Regions from separate parts of the Cupriavidus sp. OV096 genome, predicted to be linked through region 2. Evidence: riboswitches for the same ligand, from Rfam matches in the RefSeq annotation. Region 2 holds a riboswitch; the other holds the start of a gene.
The links. A riboswitch is a leader RNA that binds a small molecule or an ion and turns the genes downstream of it on or off. The one in region 2 is predicted to bind glycine.

Region 1 (9,083 bases), on a different contig from region 2:
AATCCAGGCGGCCACGCGCGCCACGTCTTCGCGTGGGTGGTCGGTGGCGTGGATCAGCCAGAAGGCGTTGGGGCTGGCCAGCGCGGCGCCGGGCATATCGACGACCGCCAGTTGCCCGCCCGCGATCAGCGGCTGGATCAGTTCCAGCCGCCCCAGCGCCACGCCCTGGCCGGCCAGCGCCGCGTGAATCATCTGGTCATATTGGTTGAATCGCAGGATGCCGCGCCGGCTGGCCTGCCGGTAGCCGTGCGCGCCGAGCCAGCTGCGCCAGTGCAGCCACGGGCGCGGGTCATCGAATTCCAGCAGGGGCAGCTGGGCGAGGTCTTCCACGGCGGTCAGCCGGTGCGCGCCGAGCGAGGGATGGGCGACCGGGGCGATGGTCTCGTCGAACAGGCGGATCGCGTCCGCCGCGGCGTCGGCCTCGCGGCAATAGCGGATGGCGAGGTCGATGCCGTCCGCGCGCAGGTCGCTGATCTGGTTGCTGGCGGAGAGCCGCACGTCCAACTGCGGATGGGCGCGCTGCAGGCTGCCCAGGCGCGGCAGCAGCCACAGCCCCGCCACGCCGATGCTGGCCGTCACGGTCACCGGCTGGCGGCCATCGCGCTTGCGCAGTTCGCCGGCCACGTCCTGGAGTTGCTGCACCGCGCCATCTGCGCTGCGGAACAGCCGCTCGCCTTCGGGCGTGAAGGCCACGCCGCGATGCTGGCGCACGAACAGCCGAACCTGGAGGTGGTCTTCCAGCGCGCGGATCTGCCGGCTGACGGCGGACTGCGTCAGGCACAGGTCGTCCGCTGCCTGGGTGATGCTCATGCGCCGGCCCACGGCCACGAAGCCCTTGAGCAGATCGAGCGGGAACAGCCGGGCGAGCGGGACGGACATGGCGGGATGGGTGGGGAAGGTGTTGGGATTAAAGCACGGCTCGGCCCCCGCTGCCATGACCACCACGCATGGCAGGAGGGCGGAAATGTCGCTTGAGCCTGCGCCCCCGATCGCCTGAAATAGAGCGATCTCCCAACCCGATCGTCCCATCCTCCCGACATGACCCAACGCCCCGCCTCCCATGCCGCCGGCGCATTGCCGACCGGTTCGCCACCCTGGTGGCGCACCGCCTGGTTCCTGCTGCTGGCCGGCGGGCTGGTGATGGGGCTGGCGCTCGGTGCGCGCCACGTGCAGGGCCTGTTCATGCTGCCGATCATCACGGACCGGGGCTGGACGCGCGAGACCTTCGCCTTCGCCATGGCCGTGCAGAACCTGACCTGGGGGCTGGCCCAGCCGTTCACGGGCATGGTGGCGGACCGCTTCGGCTCCGCCCGGGTGATGCTGGCCGGGCTGTCGCTGTACGCGGTCGGCCTGTTCCTGATGGCACAGGCGGCCACGCCGGCGGCCTTCGTCTGGTCGGCGGGGCTGTGCGTGGGCGTGGCGCTGTCCGGCACCACCTTCGGCGTGGTCTACGGCGCCTTGAGCCGGATGATCGCGCCGGCGCAGCGCAGCCGGGCGCTGGGGCTCGCCGGAGCGATGGGTGGCATCGGCCAGTTCCTGCTGGTGCCGGGCGCGCAGGTGATGATCCTCCAGGCCGGCTGGCGCGGCGCGCTGGTGATCCTGGCCGTGACCGCCGCCGCCATGCTCCCGCTGGCGCTGCCATTCCAGGATCGGACGCACCCCGCCAGCGGTGCCGGTGCCGGGGGCGCCCAGCCGCCGCTGCTCGGGGCGGTGCGCGAGGCCTTCCGCCATTCGGGCTTCTGGCTGCTCAACCTCGGCTTCCTCGCATGTGGCTTTCAGTTGGCTTTTATCGCCAATCACCTGCCGGCCTACCTGCGGGACAAGGGCATGCAGCCGTCCGAAGGCATGGCGGCGCTGGCGATCATCGCGCTGGCCAATATCGCCGGGACGTACTGGTTCGGCGTGCTGGGCGGGCGGCATTCGCGCAAGTATCTGCTGGCCGGTATCTATTTAGTACGAACGGCGGCGATGGCGCTGTTCGTGCTGCTGCCCCTCAGCGCCGCCACGCTTTACGGGTTTGCGGCGGTGATGGGCTTCCTCTGGCTCGGCACCGTGCCGCTGACCAGCGGCATCGTCTCGCAGGTCTTCGGCGTGCGCTACATCACCACGCTGTTCGGCTTCGTGTTCTTCGGCCATCAGCTTGGCTCGTTCCTCGGGGTCTGGCTGGGCGGGGTGGTGTTTGAGGCCACGCGCTCCTACGACCTGGTGTGGATGGGGGCGATGGCGCTCGGGGTGGTGGCCGCCGCGCTGCACTGGCCGATCGACGACCGGGAGATCGTCCGCGCGGGCTGGCCGCAGCCGCAACGCTGAGTTCGGCCGGCTGGGCTATGCTTGGCATGGACTCTGGAGACATGCCATGCCCAACCCGATTTCCGGGCGCGCCGTCCGCGTCGCCCTCCTTGCCGCCCTGGCCGCCGTGGTCCTCGGCGGCTGCGCCACGCTCCAGCCGGTGCAGACCGCCCAGTCGATGCTCGGCAGCCCGCAAAGCTCGGTACGCGAGACATTCGGCAACCCGACCGAGACCTACCAACTGGCCGACGGCACCCAGCGCTGGATCTATTCCAAGCAGCCCTACGGCTTCGAGGTCTACGCGGCCGACTTCGACGCCGCCGGCAAGCTGGCCGGCTTCCGCCAGACCCTGACCGAGAAGGAGATCTACGAGGCGCGCCCCGGGGTCTGGACCAAGCGCGACATCGCCGAGCGCTTCGGCCTCCCGCGCGAGCCGGTGCAGTACTTCGCCCTGATGAAGCGCGAGGCATGGAGCTATCGGATGTACATGGCCGGCAACCTGCCGGCGCACTTCAGCGTCTATTTCGATGACGCCGGCGTGCTGGACCGCACCATGATCATCATGGACTCGCGCGGCGGGGACCGCAGCCGCTCCAAGTAAGTGAGGGCGATGGGGTGGCGCCCCGGCTAGCCCCTATAATGGGGCGCCTCCGCCATGTCGGGCGCGGCGGTTATTATCAGGTTCCCCGCCGTTCTCATGCCCTCGTACCCTCTTGTCCTTTGCCTGACCATAGCCGTGGTGTGCAGCGTGGGCATGGTTATCGCCACCTGGCCGCGCCGCGACGATCCCACGATCAAGGCTTTCCTCGTGCTGGCCGGCGGCGTGGCCATCTGGAGCGGCGGCCGGCTGCTCGAAGTCAGCTCGACCGATCTGGACGGGCGCATCTTCTGGGCCAAGGCCCAGTACGCGGGCATCGTGATGGTGCCCATCGGCTGGCTGGTGGCGATGATCCACCTGAGCCGGCCGCGCTACGTGGTGCCGTGGTCGCGCCTGTGGCTGCCGGTGCTGGCCGCCGTGGCGTCGGTGGTGATGGTGCTGACCAACGAGCGGCATCACCTGATCTGGACGCGCATCGACCTGATGCCGGCCGGCGTCTCGCCGGGCGCGATCTTCCACCATGGCCCCGGCTACGTGGTGGTGGCGGCGTGGACCTACTTCATGCTGCTGCTAAGCCTGGTTTTCCTGCTCACGGCCGAGGTGCCCAATGCGGCGCTGACCCGGCGGGGCCGGGCCATCGTGGCCAGCAGCCTCACCTTGCCGCTGCTCACCCACATGGCCTACCTGCAGCGCTGGACCAGCCCGCTCGGCGGCGACCTGACCCCGGCCACGTTTTCCCTGATGACGGTGGTGGTCTGGATCTGTGCGCTGCGTACCCATCTGGACGACATCGGCCACTACGCGCGGCTGCGCGTGTTCGACACGATTGGCGACGGCTGCGTGATCGTCGACGCGAAGGGGCGGCTCGTCGAGTTCAACCCGGCCGCCCTGCGGCTGGTGCCCGACCTGCGCCGGGGGCAGCCGATGCCGGCCGTATGGGACGAGGCGCTGCGCCAGCCGCGCGAGGCGGGGGCCGACGTCGGCGCCATCCCCTACATTCCCCAGGGCGCGCACTACGAGGTGACGGCGGAGCCGGTGATGCGGCTGGACGGCAAGCGCATCGGCACGCTGGTCTTCATGCGCGACATCAGCCGCTACCAGTCGCGCGAACTGGCGCTGACGGCCCAGCTCGGCCAGACCGAGGCGAAGCTCTCGCGCGTGGAGGCGGACCTCGACATCGACGCGCTGACCGGCATCCCCAACCGGCGTTTCTTCCAGCGCGAGTCGCTGCTGGCCGTGACCCGGGCCTTCGAGGCGGGCGAGCCGATCGGGCTGCTGATTCTCGATGTGGACCTCTTCAAGCAATACAACGACCTGTACGGCCACCCCTGCGGCGACGATTGCCTGCGCCGGGTGGCGACCGCGCTGACCAGCGTGCTGGTGGGCGAGCAGTTCTGCGCGCGGCTGGGCGGCGAGGAATTCGCGGTGGTGCTGCCGGACGCCTCGCAGGACGAGACGCGCAACGTGGCGCGCCGCATGGTGGCGGCGGTGCGCGACCTGGAGATCCCGCACAACGGCACGCCAGTGCAGCCCTTCGTCACGATTAGCGTGGGCGCGGCCTGTACGGTGCCGGACGCGCCACGGCTGGAGCCGCTGCTGCACCGCGCGGACAGCGCGATGTACCAGGCCAAGCGCGCCGGGCGCAATCGCTTCGTCCAGGACGGGAAGATCTACATGGGCCTGCAGGCATAGTGGCACGCGCAGGGGCTTGCAAAATCCGCAAGCTCCTGTAGAATGCGCCGCTCACCTTGCCCAGGTGGCGGAATTGGTAGACGCACTAGGTTCAGGTCCTAGCGGTGGCAACACTGTGGAGGTTCGAGTCCTCTCCTGGGCACCAAGATTGAAGAAAAAGGCCCCGCGCAAGCGGGGCCTTTTTCGTTGGCGCGATGGTTGTCGCCCCTCTCCCTCAGGGAGAGGGGCGGGGGAGAGGGCTGGCGGTTCAGGCAGCGATATCGCGTCCGGTCACGCCGGCCCTCTCCCCCAACCCCTCTCCCGCAAGCGGGAGAGGGGAGAAAGCACGCGGTACCGCCGCCTGCCGGATGACATCGCCCACCATCTCGGCCGTCACCGCCGACAACGTCCACCCCAGATGCCCGTGGCCCGTGTTGTAGAACACGTTGGCCTGCCGTCCGCGCCCCACGCGCGGCATCATGTTCGGCATCATCGGCCGCAGCCCTGCCCACGGCACCACGCTGCGCGTGCTCACGCCGGGGAAGCAGGTGTTGACCCAGTCGATCAGGGGCCGGATGCGGTCCGCGCGGATGTCGCGGTCGATGCCGTTGAACTCGGCCGTGCCGGCCACGCGGAAACGGTCCACGCCGAGCCGGCTGGTCACGAGCTTGGTCTCGTCGTCGAGCAGGCTGACCGTGGGCGCCGCAGCCTGGCTGGCGGCGTCGGGCAAGTTCACCGTGATCGAATAGCCCTTCACCGGGTAGATGTTCACGCGGTCGCCCAGTTGCGTGGCGAACTGCCGGCTGGCCACGCCGGCGCAGACCACTACGGCGTCGAAGGTTGTCGAACTTGTCTGATTACCGTCGCGGACGGTGATGGTGGCCGTGCGGCCGTCCGAGTTGACCGACTGCACGTCCTGGCTGTAGCGCGTGACCACGCCCAGCCGCTGGGCCGCCGCGGCCAGGCCGGAGGTGAACTTGTGGATGTCGCCGGTGGCGTCGCTCTCGGTGTAGTAGCCGCCGTAGTACTGGCCGGCCAGCGTCGGCTCGATCGCGCGCATTTCCTCGGGTGTGACCGCGCGGCGCGGCAGGCCGCCCTCGGCCAGCAGCGTGGAGACCTCGCCGGCATGGTCGAAGCCGGCCTTGTCCCGGTAGATATGGAGGATGCCCTGCCGCTTGAGATCGAAGTCGATGCCTTCCGCCTCGGCCCAGTCGAACAGGTGTGCGCGGGCGGCGATGGCCAGGCGGGCGGTCTCGATCGTGTTGGCCCGGTAGTGCGGCATGGCGGCGATGAACGCGGCGAACCAGCTCAGCTTGTGCCAGGTGGGGCGGGGGTTCACGAGCAGCGGCGCGTCGTTGCGGAGCATCCACTTGATGCCCTTGACCAGCGTGGAGCGGTGGGTCCAGACCTCGGCGTTCGACGCGGAGAGCTGGCCGCCATTGGCGAACGAGGTTTCCATGGCGGCGTAGCGATGGCGCTCGAGCAGTGTGACCGCGAAACCACGTTTGGCGAGGGCGTAAGCGGTCGTCACGCCGGTGATGCCACCGCCGATGACAGCGATTGTCTTCATGTTGTCAGGTCTTCCAGGACGTCGTGGATGGGGGGTACGTGGCGCACCATGCGCGACGCACGCCCCCTCTGTCCTTGACCTGAGAGATTCACGATGCGCGCGGGCGCATCGCTTGCTCCTTCGGTACCGTCGGCTGACGCGAGCCGGGGTTCTTCAGAGTGCAATGGCGTTACCGGTCCTTTGGCCTGAGAGTTTCCGGGGCGGTTGCTCCTTCGGCGCCGGCCTGCCGGGCGGCAGGCACAGTCTCTCCCGATAACGCGGGTAAAACGGGTATGGCGGGTGATGCGGTATGACGGGGCTACTATGCCACGGGCGGCGCCGGCGCGGCAACCCCAGGTTAGTCGAGGTCGCGCGGCTTGCGGCCGGTGATCATCGCCCCGACCAGGTTTTCCTTGCCGGCCACGCTGGTAACGATGGCCACCAGCGCGTGCACCACCACCAGCCCGAGCAGCGTGTTGGAGAGCCAGCGATGGATGTCGATGGGCCAGTCCTCGCCCCAGAACGCGTCGAAGCGGGAGAGCCAGCCGGTAACGGCGAGCAGCAGGATCAGGGTCCACATCGCCAGCATCATCACCGCGCCGAGCGGGGTGTGGCTGATGAAGCGCGGCGTGCGGCGTCGGGCCATGGCCCGGGCATGGGCCAGCACGCCGGCGGGGCGCGGCAGCCAGGCGCGGAAGCGCGCGTGTTCGCTGCCGATGAAGCCCCAGAGAATGCGAAACAGCACAAGTCCGGCGGCCACGTAGCCCAGCACGCGGTGCATCTGGTCGCCGGAATCGTCGATGAGGTCGTAGCAGACGATGGCCGCCACGCTCCAGTGCGTGAGCCGCACCACCACGTCCCAGACGCGGAGCGTGGTGGTATTGCGCAGCTGGCCGGCCGGCACCGACATGCTTACTTCTCGATCTCGGACTTCACGATGTCGAGCGTCTTCGTGTCGAAGTAGATCTCGGCCTTCTTGCCGTCCTTGGTGGTGCCATAGATCTCGTAGCAGTTGCCGTCCACCTTGAACTTCTTGATGTTGTAGCCCTGGGCCGCGATCTTGGCCTTGGCGTCGGCCTCGGGCATCCATTCGGACTTCGGATGCTTGTCGCACTTGGCGCCCGCGAAGGCCCCCGTGGAAAACGCACCGGCGATGAGAAGTACGGCCACTTTCAGCATTGCAGCTCCCGCAAGAAGCCCCATCCGGGGCGGATGCCGGAATCGTACGCGGTAACAAGAACAATTCCCAATCAATGTTTTCCCGCACGATGACCTGCATCAAATGCCGTGCGCGCCGCCCGGCGCGGCGGCTATCGGCGTGAACGTCGGCAGCGGGATTGTCCGGGCTGTGGGACAATTCCGCCTCGCCCACAGGGCGTGGGTGACGAAGGTGTCTGCATGAAATCGATCGACTGGAAAGACTGGGAAATCTTCTGCCGCGTGGTGGAAGGGGGCGGCTTCACGCAGGGCGCCGAACTGGCGGAAGTGCCCAAGTCATCGGCCAGCGCGGCGGTTGCCCGGCTGGAAACCCAGCTTGGTGTGCGCCTGTTCGAGCGGACCACGCGGCGCGTGCGCGTGACCCAGCGCGGCCAGCAGCTCTATGACCGCGTGGCGCCCCTGTTTGGCGAGTTGCGCGAGATCAGCGCCGAGGCCGCCTCGGTGAGTGCCGAGGTCAGCGGCACGCTGCGCATCGCCACGCCTTACGAGGTGGGTTCGCAGCACCTGTCCGCCTCGCTCTCCAGGTTACTTAAGCTGCACCCGTCGCTGCATGTGGAACTGGACATGAGCTGGGACCAGCCCGACCTGATTCGCCACGGCTATGACCTCGCCTTCGTCATGACCGACACCAACCTCCACGACAGCTCGTTCGCGAGCAAGCGCGTGGTGCTGATCGAGCGTGCGTTCTATGCGGCGCCCGCGCTGATCCGCGAGCACGGCCTGCCGCGCGCGCCGCAGGACCTGAAGGGCTGGCCGACGCTCGGCAACCTCGACGATGTGCAATGGGAATTCCTGCGCGATGGGGTGGAAACCTTCGCCATGGACGTCTCGCCGCGCATCTCCACGCATAACGCTGAAGTCCGGCTCAAGGCCGCGCTGGATGGGCTGGGCGTGGCGCGCATGTCGCCCCGCTTCGTGCACGAGCATCTGGTGCACGGCCAACTGGTGCGCGTGCTGCCCGGCTATACGTCGTCGCCGCTGAAGGTGTACGTGCTGATGCCCGCGCGCAAGCTGATGCCGCCGAGCGTGCGGGCCTTCCTCACTGTGCTCGAGGAAACGCTGGGCGTGCCGGAGACCCGGCGCCCGGCACCGCGCGCCAAGGCGCTGGGGGGCACGGATGGATCGGACAGCGCCGACATCGCCGATACCCCGGACGGTGACGGCGGCGCGGTGGTGATCGGGCTCGACTGAGTTTCCAGGCGAGCCGGTCGGTCAGTAGGGCTGGTCGCCGGGACGGATGTCGAAGCCGAGCGTGTCGGCGATCTCGAGTATCTCTTCGTCGTCTTCGCTGCGCGTGATCCAGCCGCCGTAGGCGTCGCCGCCGGTATCCCAGTTCCAGAGCGTGTAGCCGGCCATGCGTAGCTGCGTGGCGACGATCTCCATCAGCTCGGGCACGCTCGTGCCCTCCAGGAAGTCTTCGTCCTCGGTGTCCTCGGTGCCCCAGTCCACCTCGAGGTCGATCCGCTCGCAAAGCTGGTTCAGGCAGCCGATAAAGGACTCGGCGTCTTTCCAGTCGACATAAAAGCCGGATTCCCAATCGATGATGTCCTTGACCTGCCACAGCAGGCCGGCGGCATCGATCTCGTCTTCCTCGGCGTCTTCCAGCGCTTCCTCGAACAGCGAAAACTGCCGGCTGGTCTGGGCGCTGTCGCCGAGGTTAATCAGCGCGAATAGCCGGCTGATGGCGTCTTGCGCGTCGTCGTCCAGTTCAATTGCCATCTGCTCCTCCTCTGGCTTCGGTATTCATATCCGTCAGGC
Region 2 (9,083 bases):
GTTCGGCGCGCCGGCGGTGACGACGAAGCCGCCGCCCACGGACAGGTAGCGCGCCTCGCGCAGCGGCGTGCCCTCCGCGTCGAAGGCGTGGAATTTCATGCCGTTGGGATGCTCGGCCATGGCCTCGCGCCGGTAGAACACGATGTGCTCGCGCTCGACGAACGGCACCTCGTGCGTGCCGAGCAGGGCCAGTTTGCGCTGGGCGCGTAGCGTGGCGAGGCGGGACTCGATGGTTTCGGGGTCGACGGTGTCGGGCGCATCGCCCATCAGCCCCAGGATCACGCCCTTGTCGGTGCCGTGGCCCTTGCCGGTGGCGCCGAGCGAGCCGTATAGCTCCACGCGCACGCTGCCCACCTGGGGCAGCAGGCCGTCCCGCTCGAGCCCGTGCGCAAACATCAGGGCCGCACGCATCGGCCCCACGGTATGCGAGCTGGACGGCCCGATACCTACCTTGAACAGATCGAAAACGCTGACAGCCACGGGGAACTCCGGTAGGGGGCGGCGCGCAGGGCGCAGGGGCGGGGAGGCCGTCGGGAAAGTGGTCGGGTGTCGGGTCAGAGCGACATATCGGCATCGGGCCGGCCGGGCTCGCGCCACATGGCGTCGATGGCGGGCCTTGCGTGCCCGTCCTCGGACTTTTCCTTCTGGATCACGCTAATCGTGCCGTCTGTCTCAAGAATAGCGAAATGCACGTCTTCCACACGCGCGCAACCGTTGCGGCGTAGCGCCTTCTGCAGCTCGCGCGGTGTGATGCGCTCCCGGCGCATCACATCCTGGAAGATCTCGCCCTGGTGAATGATGATCTCGGGCCGGCCTTCCACCAGCGCCTCCAGGCGGCGGCTGCGCCAGGTGCCGTAGCCCACCAGCACGTCGGCGCCGAACAGCGTGGCGGCCAGGATCAGCCCGGCGGTGACGGAGTTGTCGCCGCCGTTCATGGCGTTCTGCACCGCGTTCGAGATGATCAGTAGCAGCACCAGATCCAACGGCGACAACTGGCCGATCTGGCGCTTGCCCGACACGCGCATCAGGAACAGCAGCGCGGCGTAGACGATCAGCCCGCGCAGCACGAATTCCCACCAGGGGGCGCTCAGATTCCACATGGACTAGACCTCCGCTAGGGATGGTGTGCTGCACGCCGGCCCGGGGGGCCGGGGCGGGAGGCGCAAAGCGCGCCAGCGGCGTCCGGGCAGGCCGGACGCCGCCAGACACGGCGCCTTAGTCCTGCGCGTACTCGCTCATCGGTACGCAGGCGCAGAACAGGTTGCGGTCGCCGTACACGTTGTCCGCCCGGCCCACCGGCGGCCAGTACTTCTGCGTGCGCAGCGAGGCAATGGGGTAGGCCGCTTCCTCACGCGTGTACGCGTGGGTCCACTCATTGGCGGTGATCACGGCGGCGGTGTGCGGCGCGTGGCGCAGCGGGTTGTCGTCGCGGTCAAAGCTGCCGTCCTCCACGCGCGCGATCTCGCCACGGATGGCGATCATGGCGTCGATGAAGCGGTCCAGCTCGTGCAGCGCCTCGCTCTCGGTCGGCTCGATCATCAGTGTGCCCGGCACCGGGAAGCTCATGGTCGGGGCGTGGAAGCCGTAGTCCATCAGGCGCTTGGCCACGTCCTCGTTGCTGATGCCGGTGGCCTTCTGCAGCGGGCGCAGGTCCAGGATGCACTCGTGCGCCACCAGACCGTGCTGGCCGGCGTAGAGCACCGGGAAGTGCGGCGAGAGCCGGCGCGCCACATAGTTGGCGGCCAGGATGGCGTTCTCGGTGGCGGCGGTCAGGCCGGCCGAGCCCATCATCGCGACGTACATCCACGAAATCGGCAGGATGCTGGCCGAGCCGAACGGCGCGGCCGAGACGCCGCCGATGCCGTTGTCGTCGCGGCGATAGCCCACGCTGTCCTGGTTCGGCAGGAAGTCCGCCAGGTGTGCGCCCACGGCCACGGGGCCCACGCCGGGGCCGCCACCGCCGTGCGGAATGCAGAAGGTCTTGTGCAGGTTCAGGTGCGAGACATCGCCGCCGAACTGGCCCGGCGCGGCGGTGCCGACCATCGCGTTCATGTTGGCGCCATCCACGTACACCTGGCCGCCGTGCTGGTGCACGATCTCGCAGATCTGCTGCACGCCCTGCTCGAACACGCCGTGCGTGGACGGGTAGGTGATCATGATTGCGGCGAGGTTCTGGCTGTGCTGCTCGGCCTTCTTCGCCAGATCCTGCAGGTCGACGTTGCCGTCGGCGTCACACGCCACCACCACCACCTTCATGCCGGCCATCTGGGCCGACGCCGGGTTGGTGCCGTGCGCGGACGAGGGAATCAGGCAGATGTCGCGATGGGCTTCGCCGCGGCTGGCGTGGTACTTCTGGATGATCAGCAGGCCGGCGTACTCGCCCTGCGAGCCCGCGTTCGGCTGCAGGCTCACCGCGGCGTAGCCGGTGGCGGCGCAGAGCATGGCTTCGAGCTGGTCGATCATCTCGCGATAGCCCACGGTCTGGTCGAGCGGGGCGAACGGGTGGACCTTGCTGAACTCGGGCCACGTCACCGGAACCATCTCGCTGGTGGCGTTGAGCTTCATGGTGCAGGAGCCGAGCGGGATCATGGTGCGATCCAGCGCGAGGTCCTTGTCCGCCAGCGAGCGCAGGTAGCGCAGCATCTCGTGCTCGGCGTGGTGCGTGTTGAAGACCGGGTGCGTCAGGTAGGCGCTCTGGCGGGCCAGCGCGGCCGGGAAACCATCGCCGACGGCGGCCTCGGTCGCATCGAAGGCCGGCACCGGCTTGCCGTGCGCGAAGATCTCCCACAGCGCGACCACGTCCTCGCGCGAGGCGGTCTCGTCCAGCGAGATGCCCACGCGGGTGGCGCCGATATGGCGCAGGTTGATGCCGCGCGCGGTGGCGGCGGCGTGGATCGCCTCGGTGTTGAAGCCGGTGTCCAGCGTCAGGGTGTCGAAGAACGTGGCGTTGACCGGGGTCACGCCCATCGCCTTCAGGCCGGCAGCCAGCGTGGCGGTCAGGCGGTGCACGCGCTGGGCAATGCGCTGGAGGCCCTGCGGCCCGTGGTACACGGCGTACATCGACGCCATCACGGCCAGCAGCACCTGCGCGGTACAGATGTTCGACGTGGCCTTCTCGCGGCGGATGTGCTGCTCGCGCGTCTGCAGCGCCAACCGGTACGCCTTGTTGCCCTGCGCGTCGATGGTCACGCCCACCAGACGGCCCGGCATCGAGCGCTTGAATTCGTCCTTCACGGCCATGTAGCCGGCGTGCGGGCCGCCGAAGCCGAGCGGCACGCCAAAGCGCTGCGAGTTGCCCACGGCCACGTCGGCGCCCCATTCGCCCGGCGCGACGATCAGCGTCAGCGCCAGCAGGTCCGCCGCCGCCACCACCAGCCCGCCAGCGGCGTGCACGGCATCGGCGATGGCACGGTAGTCGGCCACATCGCCGTTCACGCCCGGGTATTGCAGCAGCACGCCGAAGGCATGGGCGCCGGCGGCCTCGGCGGCGGGGCCGACCTTGACCTCGATGCCCAGCGGCAGCGCGCGCGTGCGTACCACTTCCAGCGTCTGCGGCAGCACGTCGTCCGCCACGTAGAACGTGTTCGAGGCGTGCTTGTTCACGCGCTGGAGCAGCGTCATCGCCTCGGCGGCAGCGGTGCCTTCGTCCAGCATCGACGCATTGGCGATGTCCAGCCCGGTCAGGTCCGTGACCATCTGCTGGAAGTTCAGCATCGCCTCCAGGCGGCCCTGCGAGATCTCGGGCTGGTACGGCGTGTAGGCCGTGTACCAGGCCGGATTCTCGAAGATATTGCGAAGGATGACGCCCGGCGTGAGCGTGTTGTAGTAACCCTGCCCGATGAAGCTCTTGAGCACGCGGTTCTTGTTCGCCAGCCCGCGCAGCTTGGCCAGCGCGGCTTCCTCGGTCAGCGGCTCGGTGAATTCGCCGAGCGGCATGCCGTCGCGGCGGCGGATGGCGGCGGGCACCACGGCGTCGATCAGCGCGGCGCGTGTCTCGTAGCCAAGGACCTTGAGCATGTGTTGCTGTTCGGCGGCATCCGGGCCGATATGACGGGCGGCGAAGGCGTCGCGCGCCTCCAGTTCGGCCAGCGTGGGCCGGCTACCTTGGGCGGCGTTCATGGGAAGAGGGGCGTTCATGGCAAGTGTCTCGTGGGGCGGGGCGGCAGGTGGTCAGCCTGGCCGCCGCGCGGGCATCTCGGGCGCCGTCTCCTGGCTCGGGAGACGGCTGGTGCAGCGCGTCAGGCGCCGACGCTGGCCTTGTAGGCGTCGACGTTCATCAGGCCGTTCACATCGTCGCCATTGGCCGGCTTCAGCTTGAACAGCCACGCGTCGAAGGCGTTGGCGTTGACGGATTCCGGCGCGGCGCTGGCGGCCTCGTTCACGGCGATGACTTCGCCGGCCACCGGGGCGTAGATGTCGGAAGCGGCCTTCACGGACTCCACCACGGCCAGCGCGTCGCCGGCGCCGACCGACTTGCCCACTTCGGGCAGTTCCAGGAAGACGATGTCGCCCAGCGCGTCCTGCGCGTGGTCGGTAATGCCGATCGTCAGCGTGCCGTCGGCTTCAACGCGCACCCATTCGTGCGATTCGGTGTACTTCAGGTCAGCAGGGAAATTCATGACGGATTCTCCGGGAATGCAGTGTTTGTCTTGTTTCGGTTCGCCTGCCGGGGCCAGCCGGGCAGGCGTGATGGCGACCGTTGGTGTCAGCCGGGCGGATGCCTCAGCTCACGAGTGCCTTGCCATTGCGCACAAACGGCAGTTTAACCACAGTCGCGGTCAGTTTGCGGTCACGAATCTCGACCTGGACCTCGGTGCCGGGCACAACGCCCTGCGGCAGCCGGGCAAAGGCAATGGATTGGGAGAGGGACGGGCTGAAGGTGCCGCTCGTGATCTCGCCGTCGCCGGCGGGGGTGATCACCTTCTGGTGCGCACGCAGCACACCGCCCTTGTCGCGCAGGATCAGGCCGGCAAATGTCTTATGTTGTCCGGCTGCCAGCAGCGCCGACTTGCCGATGAAATCGCGCTCGCTCTGCAGGTCGACGGTCCAGGCCAGGCCGGCGTCGAGCGGCGAGGTGTGGATGTCCATGTCCTGGCCGTACAGGTTCATGCCGGCTTCCAGGCGCAGCGTGTCACGCGCGCCCAGTCCGGCCGGGCGCACGCCCACGGACTGCAGCTTTTCCCAGATGCCGGCCACGTTCTCGGCCTCCACCACCAGCTCGAAGCCGTCCTCGCCGGTGTAGCCGGTGCGGGCCACCATCAGCTCGCCGACCATCGGGTCCCGCACCACCACCGCGTTGAACGGCTTGAGTGCGTCGGCCGGCTGGGTCGACGGGAAGGCCTCGTGCACCTTGGCGCGCGCGTTCGGGCCCTGCACGGCGATGATCGCCAGCTTGCCCACGCCGGCCGGCGCCACGTCGCCCCGGCGCGGGGTGATCGTCACGCCGCTGCCGGTGGCCGCGTTGCGGGCCGTGATCCATTCGATGTCGCCCAGCGCCGTGCTGGCGTTCACCACCAGGCGGAAGCGGTCTTCGGCGAAGAAATAGACGATCAGGTCGTCGATGACGCCGCCCTTTTCGTCGAGCATGCACGCATACAGGGCCTTGCCCGGGGTCTGGAGCTTGTCGACGTTGTTGGCCAGCAGGCCGCGCAGGAAGGCGCGCGTGTTGGGGCCGGACAGGTCCACCACGCACATGTGCGAGACATCGAACATGCCGGCATCGCCGCGCACCGCGTTGTGTTCCTCGATCTGGGAGCCGTAGTTGACCGGCATGTCCCAGCCGCCGAAATCGACCATGCGGGCACCGAGCGAGCGGTGGATGGCGTTAAGGGGCGTGGCCTGGAGCGTCATGGGAAATCCTCTGGAGCGAATACGGCAGCGAAAACGAAAAAAGGGTCATCCGCCGTGGGGATCGATGGCAATGCCACCAATCCGCCGCGGCGGATGACCCCTCTGTCCTCGATACCTGAGAGATTACGATGCAGCTTGCCGCATCGCGCGCCCCTTCGGTGGACACGCTCGCCATGCGTTGGCACGGGCGGGTGTCGCTCTCCAGAGTGCGGCATGCATCGTGTGCATGTTGCATGCCGATCCGACCGGTCCGTGGTGCCTGAGAGTTTTCGGGTGATACCCCTTCGGCGGCGCAATGGCTGCGCGCTCTCCCGGTTGGATGCGCGTGAATGTACGGGACGGGTTGACCTTTGTCAACGCGGCGCCGACGCCACCTTGCTAGGCGCCGGGGAGGGGGCTGGCTGTAATTCCTGCCGCCTGAGGTAAGGACTACCCGCGCCGGATCAACGATCCTTCGTGACGACGTTACCCACCACGCCACCCACCGCCGCGCCACCCACCGTGCCGAGCGCGCTGCCGTTGGTCAGCGCCGCGCCGCCGAGCGCGCCAACGCCCGCGCCAATGGCGGTGTTGCGGGTCTTGGGGCTCATGTCCGCGCAGCCGCCAAAGGCCGCCAGCGTGACACCGATCAGCGTGATTTTCGCCAGGGTTCGCATTGTTTTCATGATCGCCTCCGAATGTGCCGAATTTGTCATCAGGACGGCGTCGCCGCCGGTCCCGCATGACCGTATGAGGCAATCTCCATGCCCCGGATGTCCCCTCGGACGTCACTTTTACGAAGTGTTACCGCGATGAAACACTGGTAGCACTTGCGTCCTTGATGTCCGTCATCAGGCACCGGCGCAGGCCACCCTGCGTGTTAACATCGACGCCTTTCGCGCGCCCGCCAAGCGTGCGCCATCCGGCACCCGCCCACCTATGACCCACGGACTCAACGCCGCCCAATCCGAAGCCGTTCGCTATCTGGACGGGCCCTGCCTCGTCCTCGCGGGCGCCGGGTCCGGCAAGACGCGCGTCATCACGCAAAAGATCGCCCACCTGATCGAGGACAAGGGCTTCGAGCCGCGTCACATCGCCGCCGTCACCTTCACGAACAAGGCGGCGAAAGAGATGCAGGAGCGCATCGGCAAGCTGATGGAGGGCAAGACCACGCGCGAGGGCAAGCGGATTCCGCTCAAGCAGCTCACCGTCTGTACCTTCCACTCGCTCGGCGTGCAGATTTTGCGGATGGAGGCGGAGCACGTCGGCCTGAAGCCGCAGTTCTCGATCATGGATTCGGACGACTGCTTCGGACTGGTGCAGGAGCAGCTCGCCACCACGGACAAGAAGCTGATCCGTAGCGTGCAGGGCACGATCTCGCTGTGGAAGAACGGCATGATCGATCCGGAGACCGCGCTGGCCCAGGCCGCCAATGCCGACGAGCACCAGGCCGCCATGGTCTACCGCAATTACGTGGCCACGCTGCACGCCTACCAGGCGGTGGATTTCGACGACCTGATCCGCCTGCCCGCCGAGCTGTTCGCGCGCGACGAGGCCGTGCGCCTGAAATGGCAGAACCGCCTGCGCTACTTCCTCGTCGACGAATACCAGGACACCAACGCCTGCCAGTACGCGCTGCTCAAGCTGCTGGCCGGCGGCTCGCACCTGCGCGCGCCGGCGTTCACGGCCGTGGGCGACGACGACCAGGCCATCTACGGCTGGCGCGGCGCCACGCTGGACAACCTGCGCGGCCTGCAGACCGATTTCCCGGACCTCAAGGTCGTCAAGCTCGAACAGAACTACCGCTCGACGGTGCGCATCCTGGAGGCGGCCAACGCGGTCATCGCCAACAATCCCAAGCTGTTCGACAAGAAGCTGTGGTCGGAGCACGGCATGGGCGACCCCATCGCCATCCATCCGATGAACGACGAGGAGCACGAGGCCGAGTCCGTGGTGTTCCGCCTGTCCGCCCACAAGTTCGAGCGCCGCGCGCAGTTCCGCGACTACGCCATCCTGTATCGCGGTAACCATCAGGCGCGGCTGTTCGAGCAGATCCTGCGGCGCGAGCGGATTCCGTACGTGCTGTCCGGCGGCCAGAGCTTCTTCGACAAGGCGGAGATCAAGGACATCTGCGCCTACCTGCGGCTGATCGCCAATCCGGACGACGATCCCGCGTTCATCCGCGCCATCACCACGCCCAAGCGCGGCGTGGGCAACACCACGCTGGAGGCGCTCGGCACGTTCGCGGGGCAGGCCAAGGTGTCGCTGTTCGAGGCCGCCATGATGGGCGGCATCGAAGGCAAGCTCCAGCCGCGCCAGCTGGAGCCGTTGCGCGTGTTCTGCGAGTCGATGGTGCGCCTGGCGGACCGCGCCAAGACCGATCCGGCCACCGTGCTGCTCGACGACATGATGGCCGGCATCCACTATGAATCGTACTTGTACGATACCTTCGACGAGCGCCAGGCCCAGTCGCGCTGGACCAATACGCTTGAATTCCTCGACTGGCTCAAGCGCAAGGGCACGCGCCCGGAACCCGAGGCCGGGGAGGGCGAGGCCACCGGCTTCGACAACGCCGACGGCTTTGGCGACGAAGGCAAGAACCTGCTCGAACTGACACAGACCGTGGCGCTGATGAGCATGCTCGAAGGCCGCGAGGAAGACCCGGACGCGGTGCGGCTCTCCACGCTCCACGCGTCCAAGGGCCTCGAATATCCGCACGTGTTCCTGGTGGGCGTGGAGGAGGGCATCCTGCCCCACGCGCGCGAGGACGAAGACATGAGCGACGAGAAGATCGAGGAAGAGCGCCGGCTGATGTACGTTGGCATCACCCGCGCCCAGCGCAGCCTCCAGATCAGCTGGTGCAAGAAGCGCAAACGCGCCCGGGACACCTACTCCTGCGAACCCTCGCGCTTCATCGCCGAAATGAAACTCGAAGAAGCGCCGGCTCCCGTCGACGAGACCCCGGCCATGAGCCCCAAGGACCGGCTGGCCAATCTCAAGGCGCTGCTGGGTACGCCGGGCGCACCCGGCAAGCCGGTGACGGGTTGAGTCGCATCCCCTACCAAGCATCACGGCCGATACAAGGCAGACAAGACCGCGCGCCTCGCGCTTTCTAATATGGCGACGCGTCAGACGCCTCGGCGACTGGCGCCGTGCCGCGCCTGCCCTTCGGTTAGCGGTGCGGCTGGGTACGCTTGCGTGCCTGGCTCTTCCCTGTTGAACGCTCCCGGCGCGGCAGTGCCGGGGGCGTCGTT

Region 1: it holds a riboswitch for glycine, as region 2 does, so the genes downstream of both, BM115_RS11100 (D-amino acid dehydrogenase) here and gcvT (glycine cleavage system aminomethyltransferase GcvT) in region 2, are expected to answer to the same signal.

The regions. Positions count from the first base shown of each region.
Region 1 is NZ_FOWM01000004.1:188,354-197,436, reverse strand. Features, by position in the region: gene BM115_RS11125 (LysR substrate-binding domain-containing protein) at 1-879, opposite strand, end outside; gene BM115_RS11120 (MFS transporter) at 1,039-2,310, shown strand; gene BM115_RS11115 (hypothetical protein) at 2,357-2,890, shown strand; gene BM115_RS11110 (histidine kinase N-terminal 7TM domain-containing protein) at 2,987-4,579, shown strand; tRNA gene BM115_RS11105 (tRNA-Leu) at 4,638-4,724, shown strand; gene BM115_RS11100 (D-amino acid dehydrogenase) at 4,827-6,128, opposite strand; glycine riboswitch at 6,292-6,390, opposite strand; gene BM115_RS11095 (cytochrome b/b6 domain-containing protein) at 6,466-7,017, opposite strand; gene BM115_RS11090 (PepSY domain-containing protein) at 7,020-7,286, opposite strand; gene BM115_RS11085 (LysR family transcriptional regulator) at 7,506-8,516, shown strand; gene BM115_RS11080 (DUF6630 family protein) at 8,538-9,044, opposite strand; gene BM115_RS11075 (ArsR/SmtB family transcription factor) at 9,078-9,083, opposite strand, start outside.
Region 2 is NZ_FOWM01000014.1:105,589-114,671, reverse strand. Features, by position in the region: gene BM115_RS23945 (L-serine ammonia-lyase) at 1-480, opposite strand, end outside; gene BM115_RS23940 (DUF421 domain-containing protein) at 555-1,100, opposite strand; gene gcvP (aminomethyl-transferring glycine dehydrogenase) at 1,216-4,137, opposite strand; gene gcvH (glycine cleavage system protein GcvH) at 4,239-4,619, opposite strand; gene gcvT (glycine cleavage system aminomethyltransferase GcvT) at 4,723-5,850, opposite strand; glycine riboswitch at 5,943-6,065, opposite strand; glycine riboswitch at 6,087-6,174, opposite strand; gene BM115_RS23920 (glycine zipper 2TM domain-containing protein) at 6,294-6,515, opposite strand; gene BM115_RS23915 (UvrD-helicase domain-containing protein) at 6,769-8,877, shown strand.